3 regions of the Anaeromusa burkinensis DSM 3853 genome follow, and region 3 is predicted to be linked to each of the others. Evidence: riboswitches for the same ligand, from Rfam matches in the RefSeq annotation. Region 3 holds a riboswitch; each other region holds the start of a gene.
The links. A riboswitch is a leader RNA that binds a small molecule or an ion and turns the genes downstream of it on or off. The one in region 3 is predicted to bind cobalamin.

Region 1 (3,275 bases), on a different contig from region 3:
ATTCATGCAGCGACGAAAGCCTTCATCAAAAGAGCGAACGTAATTGCAAAAACAGGCAAAATGGCTGGGCTTAGTAATAGGGCGGCCTTCGGGATCCACAATAACTGCCGCCAGACCCGTGGCTTCTGCAAACTTATCTTGGATCTCTTGCAAAATACTAGTGTCAACAATTTCACTTAACGTAAACCGGCTGACTTGCATATTCATTTCCCTCCATCCTTTTACGACGCATCCGGCAGATTTTGGTCTTGTCAAAGTTTTCGCATAAATGAATACTATTAGTTATACAGATGCGTTTTTCCTGCGTCAGGATTTCGGGATATGAAAGTTTTGTCATAAACCGCCAGTTTCTTTGGCAATATTTTACAAGGCAGCTCGTTGTTCTTTTTCCGTCGCTGCAGGAATGAAATCGGTAATCCGCGCCATATTGTGCATCGTGTAAAGCATGGTCTTCAATAAAAACACCATCAATACCGCCCCAGTTCCTTCTCCTAAAGCCATATTGGCTTTCAACACCACTTCTTCCGCCGGAATATTCCCCAACAGCAGGGAATACGCCATGCCCGGCTCTCGAGACAAATGCGAAGGAATGGCATGCTTTTCCACGCTCGTATCCAATCGTGAAGCGCAGATATAGGCAACCGCCGTAATAAAACCGTCAATAACAAATGGCGTCTTGAGTCGCGCACATTCCAACATAGCGGCGCAAATAGCCACCATATCAAAACCGCCTACGCAGCGCAGAACATCCTTGGCGGTATGAAACTTTTCTTTATGTAGCTCCACGCCTTTAGCAACCACTTGGCATTTGTTTTTGATCAATTCGCTGGTCTGCAGTCCGGCGCCGCCGCCGACGATAAACTCCGGTAAAATACCTGTTAAGCCGTGGAGTACTGCTGATGAGGTAGTCGTATTGCCAATTCCCATCTCTCCTAAAGAAATTAAATTGTAGCCTTTCGCCACTAGTTGACGGACCTGTTCTTGTCCGGCTTCCCAAGCAACAGTAAATTCCGTCTCTGTCATGGCTTCGTCTTTGAGAAAGCTGCGACTGCCCATGGCCGCTTTACGAGAAATTCCGGTAAAAGGTCTTGTAGAATTGACGCCAACATCAATAACCCGATAAGGTATGCCGCACTGCTGGCAAAAACAGCTGATCGTTGCCCGACCATCTACCATATTCTGCACCTGCAAATACGTAATCTCTTCCGGATCCTTAGCCACGCCCTCAGCAATGACGCCATTATCCGCTGCAAACACTAAATGAAAGGGCTTAAGCTCTGTTTTCACTTCACCCCAGGACAGCACCATCTTTTTTAGGTATTTTTCCAACAAGCCCAGGCTATGACGAGGTTTAGCCGCCCCGTCAATCCACTCATTCACATCCTGTTCCAAACTCATAAAAACCCCTCCTTCAACACGTTCAGCCTGCAACTGCCGTACCAGCGGGGATGAGGGATATAAAAACAACCCAGCCACAAAGGCTAGGTATCTTTTCTTAAGTGTACCTATCCTTCTGGCATTCCCCTTGGCGCGAGGGTGCATGACAGCCAAAACAGGCAGGTATCCTGGCTAACGGTTTCTCAAGCTTCCTGCACCTTCCCGGTTTCCCAGTGGCATACGCAAGAGCTCTCCCCGAATACAGTGGCGCGACCGCATCGTTTACAGGCCAAACAGCCTGTCCGAACTTCCCTATTCTCCTTCGGCTTTTTCAACGCTTCCGAAGGCACCTGTTTGGTGGCATCCTTTTTCAGTTGTCTTGAAAATTCTTTTCTCTGATAAGCAAATTAAATCCTGCCTCAGGGAAGCGGCTCGACAAGATAATGGGCAAGGTAGTCAAAATACTCCTATTTTTTACACATCCATCGCCATCGCCTGGCCATGCTCCACCGCCACGCCCCAAAGCTGCTGCAATGGTTTGCCTTGCAACAAACATAGCAAGACGCGAATGGTTCCGCCATGAGCTACCACTGCTATTGCATCCTCTTCTTGATGCGCTTCACGAAGCGCCTGCAACGCCGGCCACGCTCGTTTTGCCAGATCGCTAAACCCTTCGCCTTCCGGCGCGCAGCCTATCTCAGGATGATCGTACATCAGACTCAATTCGTTGGCCCATTTCTCCATAATCTGCTCATACCGCAAACCTTCCCATAGTCCAAAGTGAAGCTCTCGCAGTTCCGGCTTCTGCTGCACCTGCAGCCTGTGCGGCTGCGCTATTGTCTCCGCCGTTTCTACAGCCCGTTTCAAATCGCTGGCATAGACCGCCGCCAGCGGCTCCTTTGCTAATAAGGCCGCTGTTTCCTGCGCCTGCCTCCGCCCGTTTTCATTCAACGGTATATCGCTATGCCCCTGATACCGTTTGGTCCGGTTCCACTCGGTTTCACCATGCCGCACAAACCAAATCTTCATATTTTCACCTCTAACACTTTAACTAATAACATTTCATCATTGCTGGAAATTCTCTGTCAAAGCTCACCGCCAGAAGACAAATACCGCGAGCGCTCCCAATTGAGATAATTCAATGATCGCTCCATATACATCGCCTGTCAGACCTCCAAGAATACCAGCCGCATAGGAAGCTACCGCCCAAGCGATCAATGAAGCAGCTAGCCCCGCCCCCATTGCGAACAATCCCAACGGGGCCAGCAAAATGAGTGTCAGCAATAAGCTCGCCCAAACGGTCAGCCCCCCGGCATACTGCCCAAAGCCCTGCCCCAATCCTTGCGGACGAGCATAGGGATAATGCACAAGGGGCGCTACTACAGCCCACCGTCCGGCTATAGGCATCACCAACGAAGCCATAGGCAGCCATTGCAATGGAATATCCAGGTAGAACGAGTACTTCACAAGCATTAACAACGCAAAAGACATCGCCCCGTATGCTCCTACCCGACTGTCTTTCATAATCTCCAACATTCGTTCCCGAGAACGCCCGGAAAAAATCCCGTCCATCGTATCCATAAACCCGTCGCAATGCAGCCCGCCGGTCAGCATAATCTCGAGCACAATCAGCAACGCCGTTGCCGCATGCATCGGCAAAGATTCTCCAAAAGCCTGCACCATACCCCAGGCGCAGCCGCCCAGAACCGCGCCAATGACGCCTCCCGCCCAAGGAAAAAAGCGCACGCTCCTTCCTAATGCTTCTAGAGACCAATCCACTTCTTTCACCAACTGAAATCGCGTTAAAAATTGCAACGCTCGTATAAAATCTGCTATATAACCTGCTTTCAAGCAACACGCCTCCCACGTAATGAACCAATAATCACCGGTATGGCTCT
Region 2 (3,275 bases), on a different contig from region 3:
AGCAAGCTATAAAAGCCAGGATCTCCCGATACCATGACCACCACTTCCCCTTGGCGGCTTTCTTCTTCAATATAATTCAATAGCCCTTCAATATCGGCATCAACCACCCGCTGCTTCGCTCCCGGCGGCGCCAGCGTAAGGAGCGCTCGCCTACCGCCCACAAGCGTCTTAGCCTTAGCAATAGCCTCCCAGGCGACCGGCAGCATATACTCGCGGCTTCCTGGACCAATTCCCACTACAAGGATCTGATGTTCCATCCCATCGCGTCTCCTATCTTCTTTGCATCCTCATCCATACCCAAAAGCTCTCCTTGCAGCGTCACAATCACTGTGCCCACCTCCAGATCGCCAAACACATGACGCCGCGCCCGCTCGCTGGCTTTCGCCGCCAGCAGCGGATACAGCGTCTCTCCCAGTCCAGCAGCTGCAATATGAGGCATAGCGCCTTCTGTTGTCGTCGCGTCCAAAATATCCTTAATCGTCTCCTGAGAAGCTCCCAATAAAGCCGCATAAGCTGCCAGCGTCTCCATTCGTCCGTCCGCCATGCGGTTATGCGTATGAAAAATACCAGCAGCCACTTTAGCCAATTTCCCCAGGTGACCGAAAAGCAACACTTTCTTTAACCCGAATTCCGATGCTTTTGTAAGCATGAATCCTACAAAATTACTCATCTGTACGACACTCTCTTCAGGCAGCCCGTATTTTAAGATCGCCGCATCCTGTCCAATCCTTCCTGGCACCAGCACCACGCTGTCAAATCCCTGAGCCTGAGCCACGCGCAGTTGCGGCGCCAGCGAGTTTTTAAAGGCTTCTTCCGACATAGGCTCGACAACGCCGGTAGTTCCAATAATGGAAAGCCCCCCGCAAATGCCCAGAGACGGATTCAACGTTCGTTTCGCCAGCTCCTCGCCGCCGGGAATGGACAGTGTGACTTCCGCTCTCAGGCCTTCCGGCAGCAGTTCCTCCAATACCAACGCCAGCATGCGCCGCGGTCCCGGGTTAATGGCCGGTTCTCCCGGATCCATAGCTAGGCCTGGCTTGGTTACCGTTCCTACCCCTGTTCCAGCAAATAAAGTCCATCCCTCTCCCGGTTGCAAGACTACCTCCGCCACAAGAAGCGCGCCGTGGGTAATATCAGGATCGTCTCCAGCATCCTTGCGCACAACGGCCCGTCCGCCTTGCTCTATGGCCGACGTTTCCTCCACTGGAACCTGCAGCCACTTTCCTTGAGGCGTCTGTACATTCACTTGCGCCGGCATTTCTCCTCGCCAGGCCAAAAGAGCCGCTTTTAAAGCTGCTGCAGCACATGTACCTGTAGTCCTGCCGCTTCGCATGCGTTTTTGCAACAAGAAAACCCCCTTGCACAGGGGGTTTTGCAGCATCCTAATTGATTTTCCCAAAACCAAAAACAATGAGCTCACCCACCTGCCTATCTTCCGTAGGTCATAACGGCGTGTGTTAGAACAGGCAGGTCTCCTGACTCCGGTTCTTCGCTTCTCTTCGCCTTCCCGGTTTCCCAGTGGCCGCGTATACACGCTCAGAAAAGAAACTCCCCGTTACAGTGGCGGGACCGCGTTGGCATTGCACCAAACTTCCCTATTAAGCATAAGCGCACCTATTCCCAAATCCGTATGTTCTTTTACCGCTAAAAAAATATATTTATAATTAATTCCCTGTTTCGCAAAAAAATCCTGCCTCTTTCTTTATAATACACAGGATTTTTTTGCGCTCTTGCAGGATAGGAATTCTAAATTTTCCTTTATAAAGAGTTATTTTTCCTAACATGTCAGGCTTTTTTTAAAATCTTGTAAGATTTTTCTTACACGACCAGCAGGATTTTTCGTATTTATTGCGAAACATGTCATAGTAGTTTATTTATTTTATTTATTTTATGAGGGAGTGACACAATGAAACGAGTATGCGAAAACTGGAAAGAACATTTTCCAGCAGGCAAAGTGGGCCAAGAACATTTTGCCGAATTTGAAACCCGCGCTAAAAATGTAGGCACCGAAATGTTTCACGTCAAAACAGTCGCCGAGGCCCAAGAAATCATCGCCAAGCTGGCTGCTGACGTAAATGCTAAAAAAGTCGTTGCCATTCCTAGCGCCTATGTAGACGCTTCTGGCGCCTTGGAAAAACTGCAACAGCAGAATGTCACTGTGTACACAGAAGCTGCCGACATTGCCGAGCACGTAGAAACCGCTGACCTTGGCATTTCCACGGTAGAATTCGCTATTGCCGAAAGCGGCAGCGTCTGTTACGACGGCTATGCTTACGAAAGCCGCGTCGTTACCATGCTCCCTCCTTTGCATGTAGTATTTTTACCTGCCAGCCATGTAGTGCCTGGTATTTCGGAAGCTTTTGAAATCCTCTCTAAAGTATTCCATCACGGCTTCACCGGCTTCATCACCGGCCCCAGCCGTACATCGGATATTGAACGCGTCTTGACCATCGGCGTCCATGGCCCCAGCCGCTTTGTCGTCATCGCAGTAGATGAAATGCCCGGAGGTGCAAACTAATGGAATCAACACAAGATCGTAACCTGCGCAAAGAGATTGAAGAAAAACTTAATGACGAAGTACTGCGCGGCGCCTTGGGCCGTTTTGCCGAAGCGTATCCGACCGCCCGCGCGAAAGCGTATGAAAACGTAGAGGATTTAGACTCCCTACGTGAAAGCTTCCGTCAAATGAAAATCAACACCGTAGCCAATTTGGAAGCCATTACCGACAAATTTGAAGCCGAAGCCACTAAGCGCGGCGTCAAAGTTTATCGGGCCAAAGACGGCGACGACCTGAAAAAATATCTGATCGATCTGTGTCAGAAAAAAGGCGTCAAGCGCATCGCCAAGTCCAAATCCATGGCTACTGAAGAAATTCATCTGAACCATGCCCTGGAAGAAGCGGGCCTGCATGTCAAGGAAACCGACCTTGGCGAATGGATCATCGGCATTGCCGGACACCGTCCTTCGCACATGGTTATGCCTGCGATTCATTTAAGCCGCCAACAATGCGCTGAGTATTTCAGCCAAGAGCTGCACAAGGAAATTCCTGTTGATATCCCTTACATGGTACAGGAAGCTCGGCAAAATCTGCGTCAAGAATTCGTTCTGGCTGACATGGGTATTTCCGGCGCTAACTTCGGTATTGCCGAAAACGGCGCTATCGGCCTCGTAACGAACGAAGGCAATGCCCGCATTGTTACGACTTTGCCTAAAATCCATGTGGTTGTTATCGGCTATGAAAAGCTGATCCCCTCTATTCAGGATGCATCCTATAT
Region 3 (3,275 bases):
TGTTCCCAGTAAAGCGCATCATCCCCGGCTCGGGCGGCATTATGCTTCACCCCAGCCGTCACAATGGCTTCCACTGTAATTCCTTCATAAAAACGTCGTTGGTAGGACATGAATTCCATATGGGCTGTCGTTAAAAGACCGCTTGTTTCATCTTTTTCTAAACCTTCCCTCATAGCAATAGCTGCTAAGTATCCTTCTAAGCCGCCGCCAGGCAGTGCCGCCTCACTTTCAACATAAAAAGTCAAGCGATGATTAAATATTGCCGATACCTCGCGAATCCCGCCGTTGTACGGAGAGGTACTTAAAGCAATGCGTCGCTGTGAAAAACGGCAAATCAGCAAATCTTCCTTAATCTGCAAAACACCTCCTGCAGAAAGCAGGCGAGTTTGCTCCATATAAATCCAACCTTTCTGCCAGCCAGGCGCTAGCGCCAATAAAAATAGACTACCCCGTCTACAATAGACGGGATAGTCTGAATTGCCAAACAATGCTTACTTTGCTAAAGCACGCCTGCCAAATCCCCTCCCCATCGTTCGTAGGTCAAATGGTGATTGTCAAACAGGCAGTTCTCCTGGCTCTGGATCTTTGCTCATTCAAACCTTCCCAAGGCTTTCGCCCCAGTGGCATTTCTTGAATTCGCTCCCCATTACAGTGGCGGGACCGCGCCGGTATTGCACCGGACTTCCCTATTAAGCCCTTACGGGCACCTGTTCCGCTTCTTTATTGAGTTTTCTTAACACTCTATCTGACATTAGTGTTGCGGCTGATACAAGCCTCGAATTGCATCACGAACATGATTCACATAAATAGAACGATACGCCGCATTTTCTCCTAGCCCTTTCAGAACCGTTTCTACTTGGAAACCTTCTTTTTGCAGACGGTTTTTCCAAGAATCCGGCTCACTGCCAGCCATATCATTATTTGCATGATCGCCAGCCACCAGCATAAACGGCATCAAGGTCACCTTCTGAATTTGGTTCTTTTTCAGTTCCGCCAACGCATCCTCAAAGTTAGGATGGTCAGTTTCTTCCACTACTCCCATATAAGCTTTATTGCCTCTCTCTTGCAAAATGCTCTGCATTTTTGCATAGGCCGGATTCGGCTGATGCGGCGAACCATGGCCCATGAAGAGAACCGCTTCCCCGTTTCCTAATTTAGGCATTTGTTTTTCAACCGCTGCGGCCAAAGCCTTGAAATCATCTGGCATGCCTTGCTGTCCGTCAAACATCAAAACTGGCCGTCCTACTGCAATGCTTGCAAAGGAATTATCAGCCCAAGCCTGACGATATGCATTCAGAATCTTCTTTTCATATTCCTCGCCCGGAGTCAGATGCAATGGCTGAATGACCACTTCTTGATAGCCTTCCGCCTTCAACTTTGCCAAGGCTTGCTCCAATGTATCCACTTGAATTTTTTCTTCCGCCGCCATCTTTGCAATTACTTTCCGAGCCGTAAAGGCGCGGCGCACTTCGTAATCTGGAAAAGCCGCCCGAATATCATTTTCCGCAGTTTCAATGCAAGCCTTGCGAGCATCTGGAAACGTAGTGCCGAAACTGGTAACTACAATGGCTTTTTTCGTTTGCGCGGCTGAAGCCCCTCCTCCAATACCAACCGAAAGCAAACATACGGCGCACATGGCGAACAGTCCTTTTTTCATCCACTTATTCATTCAATTCCACTCCTTATTCTTTTTCATACCTTTAGCTGTAACAATAAAATCCCAACGCCTACGCGTTGGGATTACATAGCAAACAGCCTTGTTGCCTGAATCTCCATCCCCATCCGTCGTAGGTATAGCGGTGATTGTCAAACAGGCAGTTCTCCTGGCTCTGGATCGTCGCTCGCCCAAACCTTCCCAAGGCTTTCGCCCCAGTGGCATTTCTTGGATTTGCTCCCCATTACAGTGGCGGGACCGCGCCGGTATTGCACCGAACTTCCCTATTAAGCCCTTGCGGGCACCTGTTCCATACATATTCAGTTGTTATTGTTAACTTTAGCAAAGGCTCTAACAAAAGTCAACCAAGTTGGCTTTTGCTTTTTCGGAAATTTAGGAATAGCGCAAAATTATTTCTTACTACTTCTCGCTCAGACTATAAAATCACTCGAAGCTTTTCTGTTTTGCTTTTCTTTTTTAAATACTATGAGTAAAAGCGGCTTCTAGCTTTGTGTTTTTCAAACCGCTATCCACTTCCTTTTGATCTTTATAGACCAATTCCAGTGAATTATCTTTGTTTAATTGATGTTTAACGCCATAATAAAAACCCTTGTTGTTGTTATCAAAATCGCTTTGTTTTCCCATATCGCCATTCGTTTCTACTTTAAACGCAGTAATATACATTGATGTTTTATCATCAAAGCCATAATTCCAAGTTACCGCATAGGCGCGATTGTCTTCGCTGCGATTGGACTGCGTATATTCTGCCGTCCAGGTATGCTTGCCTTGCTGATAATTTCCATCCAGCGCCCAATGGTTCGTATTTCCATTGACTCGATCTTGATATCGACCTAACGTCATCCCCCACTGCAACTGCTTGTTGGGATGAAAGCCAGTCCGAATCGCATAAATCCGGTTGTCTTCATCTCCGGCATTATCTTCTTGCACAAAGGCTGCGTTGATATCCAATCCCGCTGCTGCCCCATTTACAGTCACCCCGTCTACAAAAGCCCGTTTCCCAATATTGGACTCTGAGCGGCTGTAAAGAAGCGACATCGCGCCAATAGTCAAATCTTGACGCCCAAGTTTAAATGCCAACTCTCCTGCTTGTTTTATCACTCCAAACTGATCAAGGGTCATTACCGTTTTTTTATTTCCATATACCGCACTATCTGTATTGTAGTCCGCCAAGGTCGGATTCGTAGCATATTGCGCTCCCAAGCGAGTGAATACAGACCAGCCGCTCCCCAGCGCGGCTTCTCCTGTTAAGCGTAACGAGCTCATGGTACCAGAAGTATTTGCTTCTCCGGCCTTCGTATCTTTCTCATATTTTACCGTCACGTCGCCGCTGAATTTAACCCCAGTCTCCGCCTCCGCAGCAAATGCCGCTGAGGAAGCAGAAAATACAAGGCCCGTTATGGCCATAAGTACCGCTTTTTTCATTAAAATTCTTTCCTCCTTTTACTATTTTCTTAATCCTCTTTACTGTTTTTCTCTTCCTCCTTTTCATTTGAGTCCATAAAGAAAACCCTTTTGCAACAGCAAAAGGGCGTCGTTTCGCAGATAAATTTTACATAAAATAAAATAAGACTGACCTAGAATGGTCAGTCTTACTATGTAA

Region 1: linked by a shared signal. The riboswitch ahead of C508_RS0104125 (nicotinate-nucleotide--dimethylbenzimidazole phosphoribosyltransferase) and the one ahead of C508_RS0106825 (sirohydrochlorin cobaltochelatase) in region 3 are both predicted to bind cobalamin.
Region 2: linked by a shared signal. The riboswitch ahead of cbiD (cobalt-precorrin-5B (C(1))-methyltransferase CbiD) and the one ahead of C508_RS0106825 (sirohydrochlorin cobaltochelatase) in region 3 are both predicted to bind cobalamin.

What each region holds. Positions count from the first base shown of each region.
Region 1 covers NZ_KB894585.1:108,580-111,854, reverse strand. Annotated here, with positions in the region: gene C508_RS0104130 (sensor histidine kinase) at 1-207, opposite strand, end outside; gene C508_RS0104125 (nicotinate-nucleotide--dimethylbenzimidazole phosphoribosyltransferase) at 364-1,398, opposite strand; cobalamin riboswitch at 1,539-1,746, opposite strand; gene cobC (alpha-ribazole phosphatase) at 1,852-2,406, opposite strand; gene cobS (adenosylcobinamide-GDP ribazoletransferase) at 2,470-3,228, opposite strand.
Region 2 covers NZ_KB894593.1:77,663-80,937, reverse strand. Annotated here, with positions in the region: gene cbiE (precorrin-6y C5,15-methyltransferase (decarboxylating) subunit CbiE) at 1-257, opposite strand, end outside; gene cbiD (cobalt-precorrin-5B (C(1))-methyltransferase CbiD) at 236-1,345, opposite strand; cobalamin riboswitch at 1,449-1,633, opposite strand; gene C508_RS0110115 (LutC/YkgG family protein) at 1,907-2,518, shown strand; gene ldhH (L-lactate dehydrogenase (quinone) large subunit LdhH) at 2,518-3,275, shown strand, end outside.
Region 3 covers NZ_KB894588.1:120,219-123,493, forward strand. Annotated here, with positions in the region: gene C508_RS18025 (adenosylcobinamide amidohydrolase) at 1-395, opposite strand, end outside; cobalamin riboswitch at 545-726, opposite strand; gene C508_RS0106825 (sirohydrochlorin cobaltochelatase) at 752-1,669, opposite strand; cobalamin riboswitch at 1,797-1,978, opposite strand; gene C508_RS0106835 (hypothetical protein) at 2,132-3,097, opposite strand.